One region of the Arthrobacter sp. JUb115 genome, then DNA from elsewhere that is predicted to be linked to it. Evidence: riboswitches for the same ligand, from Rfam matches in the RefSeq annotation. Region 1 holds a riboswitch; the other holds the start of a gene.

Region 1 (5,587 bases):
GTGAGTTCAAAAAATGCTGGAAGAGCTGTCCGTGGAGATCGCCGAAATCTTCTGGAAGTACCGGAACTCCGCTGTCATTGCACGAAGCTGGAAGCACCACGCTGAAGTCGTAATCGCGCACATAAGAAGAAAAATTATTGCCGACCATGCCCTGGGACCGAGTGCCGGTGAGTTTATCCACGATCGTGGTTTCAAGCACTTCTAAAAGGGGAAATTGCTGGCCGGTATTATCGGCAGAAAAATGCACATTTGCGGAAATGATTTCCAATTCAAGAGAATAGCGGTCACCCTGGGGATTGTCCCAGTGAGCCAAGGAATTGAAGCGACGGTTGATCATCGTCAGGGCATTGCGCAAGTTCTCTTCGCGGCGCTCTCCGCGTGCCAAATTAGCGAAGTTCGTGGTGGTGCGCGAATTTGTCGAAGGGGAGTAATTCTCGTCGAATCTGGTGGTGTTAATGCTGAAATTTAATGCGTCTGCCATGATGGCCAATCTGTATTTGGGAGGCCTGGGCAGGCCGAGGGAAAGTCGTTGCGTCAATCATGCAGGGTGATTCTTGATATCGGGTAACTCGATATAACTATGGATTGATATAGACTCTGGCTATGGTTCAGGGAACAAATGGATTGACGCTGCAGCAACTTCGTTATTTCGTGGCGGTCGCCTCCGAGGGGTCCATCTCGGCTGCCGCCGACCTCATTTACGTCGCGCAGCCCAGCATGTCCTCGGCGATGAAGGAACTTGAATCGCGGGTGGGGCGCACCTTGCTGGTGCGCTCGGCCAGGGGAGTGACGCTCACCGCCGAAGGCGCAGAATTCCTCGGCTATGCCCGGCAGGTGCTCGAGCAGGTGGAGCTTCTTGAACATCGATATCTCGGCCGGCCCTCCGCCCGGCGGCTGCTGGGCGTCTCCACCCAGCACTACTCCTTTTCGGTGGATGCCTTCGTGCGGATGGTGCAGGCCAGCGGGGCCGAGGAGTACCAGTTTTCGCTCCGCGAGACGCGCACCGAACAGATCATCGAGGACGTGCGCACGCTGCGCAGCGACATCGGGATCCTGTACCGCAACGACTTCAACCGGAAGGTCATCGACAAGTTGCTGCGCGAATCGCGGCTGGTCTTCCACCCGCTGTTCCTGGCCGATCCGCACATTTTCATCTCGCGCAGCAACCCGCTGGCCACCCGAACCCAGGTCACGCTCGAGGACCTCGAAGACCTGCCCCGGCTGACCTTCGACCAGGGGGCGAACAACTCGTTCTACTTCGCCGAAGAGGTGCTCTCCACGCGCTCCAGCCAACGCGAAATCCAGGTCTCGGACCGCGCCACCATCTTCAACCTCATGATCGGCTTGGGCGGGTACACGATCTCCACCGGCATCATCAGCGATGAGCTGGACCCCTCCATCGTGGCCATCCCGCTGGCCATCGAGGAGCGCATCGAAATCGGCTGGATCGACCACGCCGCCATCCCGCTCACCGACCAGGCCCAGCGCTACCTGCAAGAAGTGCGAACGGTGGTCGCCAGCTTCGGGGTAGAAGTGCTCGGCTGAGCCGCCAGCAGCGTAACCCCCGGTCATCGAGCACCGGCACATCGTCACAAACTTCCAGCAAAACCCCTGCATCACGCCGATTCATCTCAAAAGGTCGCGTCATAAAGTGCTGCCGGCCACCGCGTCATCATGACAACGAGAAGTCATATGAAGCGTGGCGGCCTTGTATGAAGCCGGGCGCCGGATACCGCTTGCGCCGTTTGCGGCAGATAGCCAACCATGGAAGAACAACAAACCATCAAGAGCGACTAAGAGATCTGGCTCGTTGACGTCGCAGCAACCATCGGGAAACCGAAAGGTGCTAATGCCAGGAACGATGGAGCAGTTCCGAACGCGTTTTTGCGTACTGTGCTTCGTGCCGCCGCACGATGCCAATCGGTGCACTCCCTCGCAGAGAATCGAGGAGGAGCTATGAGCCAGGAAACCGACGCGGTGCACGCAGGGTACCGCCCGAGCGGAGACTTCCGCCCGATGCTGCCGCCGCTGCACAATTCCGCGGCCTACCAATTCGCATCGCACGCCGAAGCGGTGGAGAAGTTCGCGCTGCGCCAGGCCGGCTTCACCTACTCGCGCACCGGCAACCCCACCGTTTCGATTCTCGAACAGCGCGTGGCCGCTTTGGAAGGCGGGGCCCACGCGGTGGCCACCGCCACCGGGCAGGCTGCCGTGGCCCTGTCCCTGCTGGCCCTGACCCAGGGTCCCAAGCACATCGTGGCCTCCTCCTCGCTCTATGGCGGCACCGTGGACCTGTTCACCGACACCTTCGCGGACTTCGGCATCCGCATCAGCTTTGTCGACCAGGCCGATCCGTCCGCTTGGGCCGCTGCCATTGAGTCGGACACCCGGGCGTTCTTCCTGGAGTCGGTCTCCAACCCGCTGTGCACCGTGGCCGATCTGCCCGCCATCGCGGCCATCGCCCACGAGCACAACATCCCGGTGGTGGTCGACAACACCCTGGCCACCCCGCTGAATGTGCGCCCGCTGGATTTGGGGGCGGACATCGTGGTGCACTCGGCCACCAAGGGCCTGGCCGGACACGGCTCGGTGCTCGGTGGGGTCGTGGTGGACTCGGGGAAATTCGACTTCTCCGATGCCGCCCGCTGGCCACAGATCGCCGCCCCGCGGGTGCGTCTGAACAACACCTCGCTGCTTGAGCGCCACGGACCGGCCGCCTACGCGATGCTGGTGCGCTCCAAGTTCCTGCACGACCTGGGCCCGACCCTGGCCCCGGCCAGCGCCCAGGGAATCCTGGCCGGAATCGAAACCCTGCCGGTGCGCGCCGCCCACGTGCAGCGCAGCGTCACCAGGCTGATCGACGCGCTTGCCGAGTATCCGGGCATTGCCGCCATCCACCACCCTTCGCTGCCCGAGCACCCCAGCCACGAGCTGGCCCGGGCGCTGGCGCCGAAGGGCACCGGCTGCGTGCTGGCCATCGAGCTGGCCCACCCATCCCTGGTTTCCCCGGTGATCGACGGGCTCAAGCTGATTTCCCTGGCCGCGAATGTGGGGGACACCCGCGCCATGGTCTCCCACCCGGCCACCATGACGCACTGCCGGCTCTCCGCACAACAGCTGGCCGACGCCGGCCTGAACACCTCCACCCTGCGCCTGTCGGTGGGATTGGAAGACCCCGCCGACCTGCTCGCAGATATCACCCAATCGCTGGATCTTGCATTGGCCGCAACCCAGGCCACCGCCGGCACCAAGGAAGTGAGTTTCGCATGAGCGGCTTCAACACCCTGGCCGTGCACGCCGGCCAGCACAAGGATCCGCACACCGGTGCGGTGATCCCGCCGATCTACCAGACCAGCACCTTCATCCAGGACGGCATCAACGTGCTGCGCGCCGGGCACGAGTACTCGCGCGGCTCGAACCCCACCCGCAACGGGTTCGAATCCCAGCTCACCGCGCTGGAAGGCGGCGCCGCCGGCTTCTCCTTCGCTTCGGGCATCGCCGCCGAAGACGCCCTGCTGCGCGCAGTGCTTCAGCCGGGCGACCACATCATCCTGGGCGCCGACGGCTACGGCGGCACCAACCGGCTGATCTCCAAGCTGCACAGCAAATGGGGGATCACCTCTTCCGCGGTGGACATCACCAACCTGGATGCGGTGCGCGCCGCGGTGCGCCCGAACACCGCGCTGCTCTGGGTGGAGACCCCGTCCAACCCGCTGCTGGGCATCGCCGACCTGGCCGGCTGGGCCGCCATTGCCGCCGAGCACGGCGCCCTGCTGGTGGTGGACAACACCTTCGCCACCCCGTACCTGCAGCGGCCGCTGGATTTCGGCGCCCACGCGGTGGTCCATTCCACCACCAAGTACATCGGCGGGCACTCCGACGTGCTCGGTGGCGCGGTCATCGTGGCAGACTACCTGCACCGCGGGCAGAGCCTGGCCGAAGCCGTCGGCTACCAGCAGTTCGCCGGGGGAGCGGTCTCCGGTCCGCAGGATTCCTACCTGGCCGCCCGCGGGCTGAAGACCCTGGGCCTGCGCATGGAACGCCACTGCGCCACCGCAACCACTCTGGCCCGCTGGCTCGATGACCGTCCCGAGGTCGCCCGCGTCTACTATCCCGGGCTGGAAAGCCATCCGGGCCACGAGCTCGCCAAGCGCCAGCAGCGCGGTTTCGGCGGGATCCTCTCACTGCAGCTCTCCGATGAAGCGGCAGCCCGCGCCTTCGCCGAGTCCATGGAATACTTCCAGCTCTCGGTGTCCCTGGGTGGGGTTGAATCCCTGGTCTGCTATCCGCGCGAAATGACCCACGCTTCGCTGATCGGCACACCGCTGGAGATTCCAGCGAACTTGGTCCGCCTCTCGGTGGGCATCGAGGAGCCCGAGGACCTGATTGCCGATCTGGAACGCGGGCTGGCCGCAGCCGCGAAGGCTTCCGAGGCCGACAGCATCCAGCACCGCAGCCTGGCTACCGCCTGACCTGCCGTCGCAGCACGCGGGCCGTCCGCACAGGAAGGCCCGCGTGCAAGACGTCGGCACCGCTTAGCGATTCGCGCCTCCGGGGCACTCCAAGCTTGCAAAACTGGGTTCCGACCTAATGATCTCCGGCATCGCGATCTGCGCCCCTCACGACGATTGCTTTCGGGGAGCCGCCTATGCCGCGAAATCCATTAGTTGGCGATGGCAAGGACGGGGCCGTGGTGCAGTGGGCTCCTCCGAGGAGGTTCAGGACTTGGAACCCGACTTGCCCAATGCGAAGGTCGGTGCCGTCGGCGCGCACGCCGGGGGATCGCCGCATGCGTTCGAGCTGCACACTTTCTCCCCTGAAGCCAAAGTGTTCGAGGATCAGGTATGCGGATCGATGAACGCCTCGGGCGTCCAATGGCTCACCAATACTGCGAAGACACCTGCGAACTATCGAGCCTCCCGGAGAACGCTGATGGGCAGGTCCGGCGAGCACGCAGTCAGATTCCAGGGCAGGATGGTGTGGGCCGGAGGAACGGCCAGTATCCTATACTGAGGCACAACGGCAGTCTGATGACAGTGCGACGTCCATCTGCTCTGAGCAGGCACATCCACGTCAGGAGTTCCCCAGCCGAGACGGCGGAAGATCCTTTGCCCTGGCGCCATGGCTGAAGCGGAAATTCATGCCAAGAACCTCTGTCTGGTACTGGTCTTAGCCGCCGGTCGCAACTAACATTTACCGGCTCCGGCGATAAGCAGGGTCTTTGCATGTCAGAAACGCCGTTTAAAACCAAAATAGGTCGAAGGGTTCAAGGTCCCGTTGTTGCTATGGCAATTATCGGATACGCGCGAGTAAGCCGGCACCAGGGGACCCCAACGCCGCAGGAAGCCAAGATGCGTGCCGCTGGCGCGGAAAAGGTGCTTACCGAGCGCGGGGAATCGAGCCACATCGCCAGCCGGTCGCGATGGGAAGCATGACTGAGATACATGAGGGCCGATAGCAGGCGCGTGATCTGGGCACATCGGATAGCCGGCACCGAACGTACCCTTGAAACGCTCCGCGAGCTGGGAAACGCGGATTAATCCACTCAGTCTCGCCCAACCGCTCCCAGACATCGCGGCGCACACGC
Region 2 (5,587 bases), on a different contig from region 1:
ACGTCCTTGGCGCGCTGGGACTCGTCCGGGTTGGCGAACAGCAGGTTGTAGCTGGTGGCCGCCTGCGTCAGGTACCCGCCGGTGGTGTGAACCAAGCCCTTCGGCTGGCCGGTGGTTCCCGAAGTGTACATGATGAACAGCGGTGTTTCCGCATCGAATGCCTGCGCGTGGTGCTCGGTGGACTGGGTATCAACCACCTCATGCCACCAGATGTCGCGGCCTTCGGTCCACGGGATTTCGTCGCCGGTGCGGCGGATAACCAGGACCTTTTCGATTTCGTTCTCGCCGGCAACGGCCGCATCGGCGTTGCCTTTGACCGGAACCGAAGTGCCACGGCGGAACTGGCCGTCGGTGGTGACCAGGACCTTTGCCTTGGTGTCCTCCACACGGAACCTCAGCGCTTCGGCGGAGAACCCGCCGAAGACCAGCGAGTGGATGGCGCCGATGCGGGCGCAAGCCAAGGTGATGACAATTGTTTCAATGAGCACCGGCAGGTAAATGACCACGCGGTCGCCCTTCACCACACCCAGGGATTCCAAGGCGTTGGCTGCCTGGGAGACCCGCTCCTGCAAATTCTTGTAGGTGACGGCTACCCGGTCACCGGGCTCGCCTTCGAAATACAGTGCGACCTTCTGGCCGCGTCCCGCAGCTACATGGCGGTCGGCGCAGTTCACTGCGGCGTTCAGCTTGCCGCCGAGGTACCAAGAAATTTCCGGTCCGCGCTTGGCATCCGGATCGGCCGGAATGATGCGGCTGGTGGTGTGCCACGGGGTGTCCCAATCCAAGAGGTTCGCCGCTTCGTCCCAGAATTCCTGGCGTGCTGCCTCTGAAACTTGAGTTGAGGTTGTTGCCAATTCGGTGGTCATCGCAAACTTTCTTTGGTGAGGGGTAGTTTTGTCAGCGGGTACTAGCTGGTCCGGTTTCAGGTCCAGCGCTTGATAGCCCAGCGTTCTGCTATCGACAGCAGGGCATCGGTGATCTTTCCAAAGACGGCCAGCAGCACGATGGTCATGATTAGGCGGTCCAATCGGCCGTTGTTCTGCGAGTCGGTGAGCAAGAAGCCAAGGCCCATTGACGCGCCGAGGAGTTCGGCTGCGACCAGGAAGAGCCAAGCTTGGGCTAGTGCCAAACGCAGTCCGGAGAAGATCGAAGGGACCACTGCGGGCAGCTGGACGGTGCGCAGCAGCTTCAATCCCTTCAACCCGAAGGCGCGGGCTGCTTCGACCAGGTGGGCATCGACATGGCGCAACGCCAAGGCGACGGTGGTAAAGACCGGGAAGAAGGCACCAATGATCACGAGTGTGACCTTGGAATCTTCACCCATTTTCATCCAGAGCACCAGCAGCGGAACCCAAGCCAAGGAAGGGACTGCACGCAGGGCGCTGATGCTCAGTCCCAGAAATGCATCTGCCAATTTGGACAGCCCGACAAGCGCACCCAGCGCCAAGCCCAGCAATGATCCGAAGGCGAAACCGAGAAGAACACGCTGAGTGGAGATGCCGATGTGCTTTCCGAGTTCGCCATCCTGGAAGAGCTCAATGGCAGCAGAAACCACTGAACCCGGAGTTGGCAGTGTCCACGGAGCAACGATTCCGGTAACGGTGACAAATTGCCACACAGCCAGGGTGGTCAGCGGCAAGACCAGCGCAAGCAGCCATTTCGGGGCACGCAGGATCGTTGCGGCCATGCTGGCCTTCTGCTTGGCAGGTGTTTGGCTTCCGCGGGTTCCAGCCACGTTAGTGGGACTCATGGCTGGTTACTCTCCGGAGATCTTTGTTGCGTCTGCCTTGACGGCAAACTGGTCATCGATGAGGGTTTCCAGAGCTTCATCAACGGATTCCTGCTCCGAGACATCGCCGCTAGCGACCAGCGTGGGAGCAATCTTGCTCAGGACTCCAGTGAATTTGGCGTCGGGAACTGCCGGAACGTCCAGATTGGAGCGTTCCTCAATGACGGTGGCAGCAACTCCTGGTTCGAGCCCTGCTACGTCGGCCAGGATTTCTGCGGTTTCCTCGGGATTGTCAGCTGCCCAGCCACGAGCCTTTTCGTAGGCATCGACAACGAGCTGGGCGAGTTCGGGGCTCTGATCAATGAAGTCTTCGCGAGCGTTCAGCGCACCGTAGGTGTTGAAATCCAAGTTCCGGTAAACCAGTTGCGCGCCGTCTTTTTCGGCAGCGGCCATGATCGGATCCAAACCGCTCCAGGCATCAACCGAGCCGTTGGCCAGGGCGGTACGTCCATCGGCATGCTGGAGGTTCTGCAGCTTGATGTCAGCTTCACTCAAGCCCGCGGATTCCAGCGCCTGCAGCAGGAAGAAGTATGGGTCGGTGCCCTTTGTAGCGGCCACGGTCTTGCCAGCGAGATCTTCAACGGACTCGATTTTCGAGTCCTTATCCACTACCAGGGCCGCCCATTCCGGCTGCGAATACAGTGCGATGGTCTTGATGGGTGCACCGTTAGAACGGTTCAGGAGCGCAGCGGAACCGGCTGTGGAACCAACATCGATTGCGTCGGCGCGAAGAGCTTCATTGGCCTTGTTGGAACCTGCGGACTGGATCCATTCGACATTTACGCCCTGCTCCTTGGCGGCTGCTTCCAACCATCCCTTTTCCTTGAGTACCAGGCTCAGCGGGTTGTAAGTGGCAAAGTCGATGGACAGGGTCTGACCATCCGAGGAGGCTGTAGCGTTTTCGCCAGCACAGCCGGTCAGGGCAACTGCGCCAACGATCAAGGCGGCGGCGGACAATGCAGTGCGGCGGGTGAGACGGTTCAAAAGCATGGAGAATCCTAGAATTGTGCGTGCAAGCGGTGTAGGTGAAAAGGCAAAGGGGACGAATGGTTCGGGACCCACGGCGTGGCCGGGACTAATGGTTGGTTGGGTCGACGCCGAGCAGGCGCAATAGGTGCAGGCGATCTGCAACGAACTTTTCATCGGTATGCCGGCGTGGATGCCCAGCTGAGATGGACAGATCTTCGATGACGCCCGCTGCACTATGCCCAGCGCCTCGCCCCAGAACAATCACGCGGTCAGCCAGAGTCAACGCCTCGTCCACATCATGGGTCACCATGAGAACGGTGGTGGGGAACGATGCGTGAATCGAGAGCAGCAGATCCTGCATCTTCAAGCGTGTCAGCGCATCGAGGGCGCCAAAGGGTTCATCAAGAAGCAATACACCCGGGCGCCGAGCCAGCGCGCGAGCCAGCGAAACCCGCTGCGCCATGCCTCCGGAGATCTCGCGTGGGCGCAAGCTGGCTGCATGGCTCAGACCGGTCAGCTCGATCAACTCCTCGATCAGCGCGTTGCCGGAGCGCTTATCGGTTTCCGGTGCCAGGCCCAGTGCAATGTTCTGGCGAACCGAGCGCCATGGCAGCAGCCGGGGCTCCTGGAAAGCAACGGCGCATAACTCGTTGATGCCGGTGACCTCGCGGGTGCCGGTGCGGATGGTGCCGGTGGTGGGGTGGTCCAAGCCCGATACTGAACGCAGCAGCGTGGATTTTCCGCAACCGCTGGCTCCAAGAATGGCCACGACTTGACCTGCTGGAATTTGCAGGTTGATATCGGCCAGGACGGTGCGGTTTTCCATCTTGGTGGTGAAGGTCCGCGACACGTTGCTGAACTGCACGTCCAGGGCGCTTGAAGCTGAGACAACGGGAGCTGCCTCGGGCGCTGCAAAGGAAAGAGTCATGTTCATCTCCATCGGTCCTGGCGGTAGCACCGGCCTGCAGAGCAAAACTCCAAAGGTGGTTGCTGCGGCGTCAACGAGCCAGATCTCTCGGCCGCTCGGGATGGTTACGTGTCCATTACAACGAGTCGAACGATTTGAACGCAAATCTCGCGTAATATGAAAAAATCTTCGACAACTACGTCACATTGCCCAGAAATTTCGTTATTTATTTTATTGCAGGCCGGTTTGCTCGACATTAAGCAAAACTTTGCAACTCATCTTCGGCAGGACACGGAATAGGCTGTGAAATTTGAAGATGGGCACTGCCGGCACTGGGACGAAATGTGACTTCGCGGGTTGGAATCACCGGTTTATTACCGTTACAAATGAATTACGACCCATCCAGAGCGGCTGAGAGATCTGGCTCCACGACGCCGCAGCAACCACCCCAATAGCGGGACGGTGCTACCGCCAGGACCGATGGAAAGAATTGAGAACCCTGATGCCTATTGGTGAATCGCACAATGCCCTCGGACTGGACTTCAACCAGCTCAGTGACCCTTCGCAGGCCACCGCAATGGACCTGGACAAGTTTGAAGAACAGTTGCCGACTAGGCAATTGCTGAAAATCACCCCCGGACCAAGTGCGGATGAGCAATACGACCGGCTGGCCGAAATCTTCCGTCCCGTTTTTGCGCAGATCGCTGCAACCGCCAAGGACCGCGACTTGAACCGCGTGCTTCCTTTCGAGCAGGTAGGCCTGCTGAATCGCGAGCGGTTCGGTGCGTTGCGCCTTTCCGTTGCCGACGGGGGCTATGGTGCACGGCTGGTGGATGTCTTCCGCTTGCTCATCGAGCTTTCCGAGGCGGACTCCCACGTAGGCCAGCTGTGGCGCGCGCATATCGCATTCGTTGAGAATGTCTTGGTGCTGGACGACGAAGAACTGCGCAAGAAGTGGGTCGCTCGCATCGCTGCCGGGCAGATTATCGGCAACGCCTACACCGAACGCGGTGGCAACGCCCTGGGCACCTTGAACACCAAGGCCAGCGTCTTGGATGGACGCTGGGTGATCGACGGTGAAAAGTACTACTGCACCGGCACCATTTTTGCCGACTGGACCACCGTTGCGGTGGCCCACCCGGAGCTCGCCGGCCGCCAGATCGCCGTGGTCTCCACCCAGCGCAGCGGCGTCAAGATCCTCGACGACTGGGATGGGTTCGGCCAGGGCCTCACCGGAACCGGCACCACCGAATTCCACCAGGTCCCGGTGGATTGCTTCATGCCGCAGCAGACCAATGACTCCGAAGCGGCGATCTTCCAGCTGGTGCTCATGGCCGTGCAGGCGGGCATCGCCCGCGCCGCACTGAACGACCTGCGTCACGCGGTGCAGGCGCGCACCCGCATCTTCACCACTGGAACCGGGGTGCCGGTATACCAGGAACCCCAGGTCCTCCAGCTGGTGGGCGAAGTTTCCGCGGAGTCCTTCGCTGCCGACTCCGTGGTGATCGGCGCAGTCCTTGAAGTTGAAGCCGCCTTGGGCGATCCGGGACTGAACGACGAGGAACGCTACGCCGTATGCGAGTTGGCCGCCAACCGCGCGCAAACCGTGGTGCAGCCACTGGCCATCGGCGTGACCAGCAAGCTCTTCGACGGACTGGGAGCCTCGTCCACCAGAAGCGGCTGCAACCTGGACCGGCATTGGCGCAATGCGCGCACCATCGCCACGCATAACCCGGCGATCTACAAGGCGCGCATCGTCGGGGACTACGAGATCAACGGGGTCCAGCCGCAGCGGCTGTCCGTCACCGGCGAAGATTCAACCCAGCGGGCTTGAGGGCCTGCGACGCAAACCAGCAACTTTCCACGATTACCGACCTATGGGGGCAAAGCCATGAGCGAGAACAAGCGCGAGATCCTATTCA

What was found. Region 1 has a riboswitch for S-adenosylmethionine ahead of EDF61_RS02270 (O-acetylhomoserine aminocarboxypropyltransferase/cysteine synthase family protein). Riboswitches for the same ligand answer to the same signal wherever they lie in the genome.
Region 2: another riboswitch for S-adenosylmethionine. It lies ahead of EDF61_RS12790 (acyl-CoA dehydrogenase family protein); the one in region 1 lies ahead of EDF61_RS02270 (O-acetylhomoserine aminocarboxypropyltransferase/cysteine synthase family protein).

The regions. Positions count from the first base shown of each region.
Region 1 is NZ_SOBS01000001.1:485,567-491,153, reverse strand. Features, by position in the region: gene EDF61_RS02280 (DUF1852 domain-containing protein) at 1-481, opposite strand, end outside; gene EDF61_RS02275 (LysR family transcriptional regulator) at 604-1,545, shown strand; SAM riboswitch class I at 1,778-1,868, shown strand; gene EDF61_RS02270 (O-acetylhomoserine aminocarboxypropyltransferase/cysteine synthase family protein) at 1,957-3,270, shown strand; gene EDF61_RS02265 (cystathionine gamma-synthase) at 3,267-4,472, shown strand.
Region 2 is NZ_SOBS01000007.1:15,550-21,136, forward strand. Features, by position in the region: gene acs (acetate--CoA ligase) at 1-866, opposite strand, end outside; gene EDF61_RS12775 (ABC transporter permease) at 923-1,687, opposite strand; gene EDF61_RS12780 (aliphatic sulfonate ABC transporter substrate-binding protein) at 1,757-2,779, opposite strand; gene EDF61_RS12785 (ABC transporter ATP-binding protein) at 2,865-3,686, opposite strand; SAM riboswitch class I at 3,692-3,793, opposite strand; SAM riboswitch class I at 4,061-4,152, shown strand; gene EDF61_RS12790 (acyl-CoA dehydrogenase family protein) at 4,168-5,499, shown strand; gene EDF61_RS12795 (LLM class flavin-dependent oxidoreductase) at 5,557-5,587, shown strand, end outside.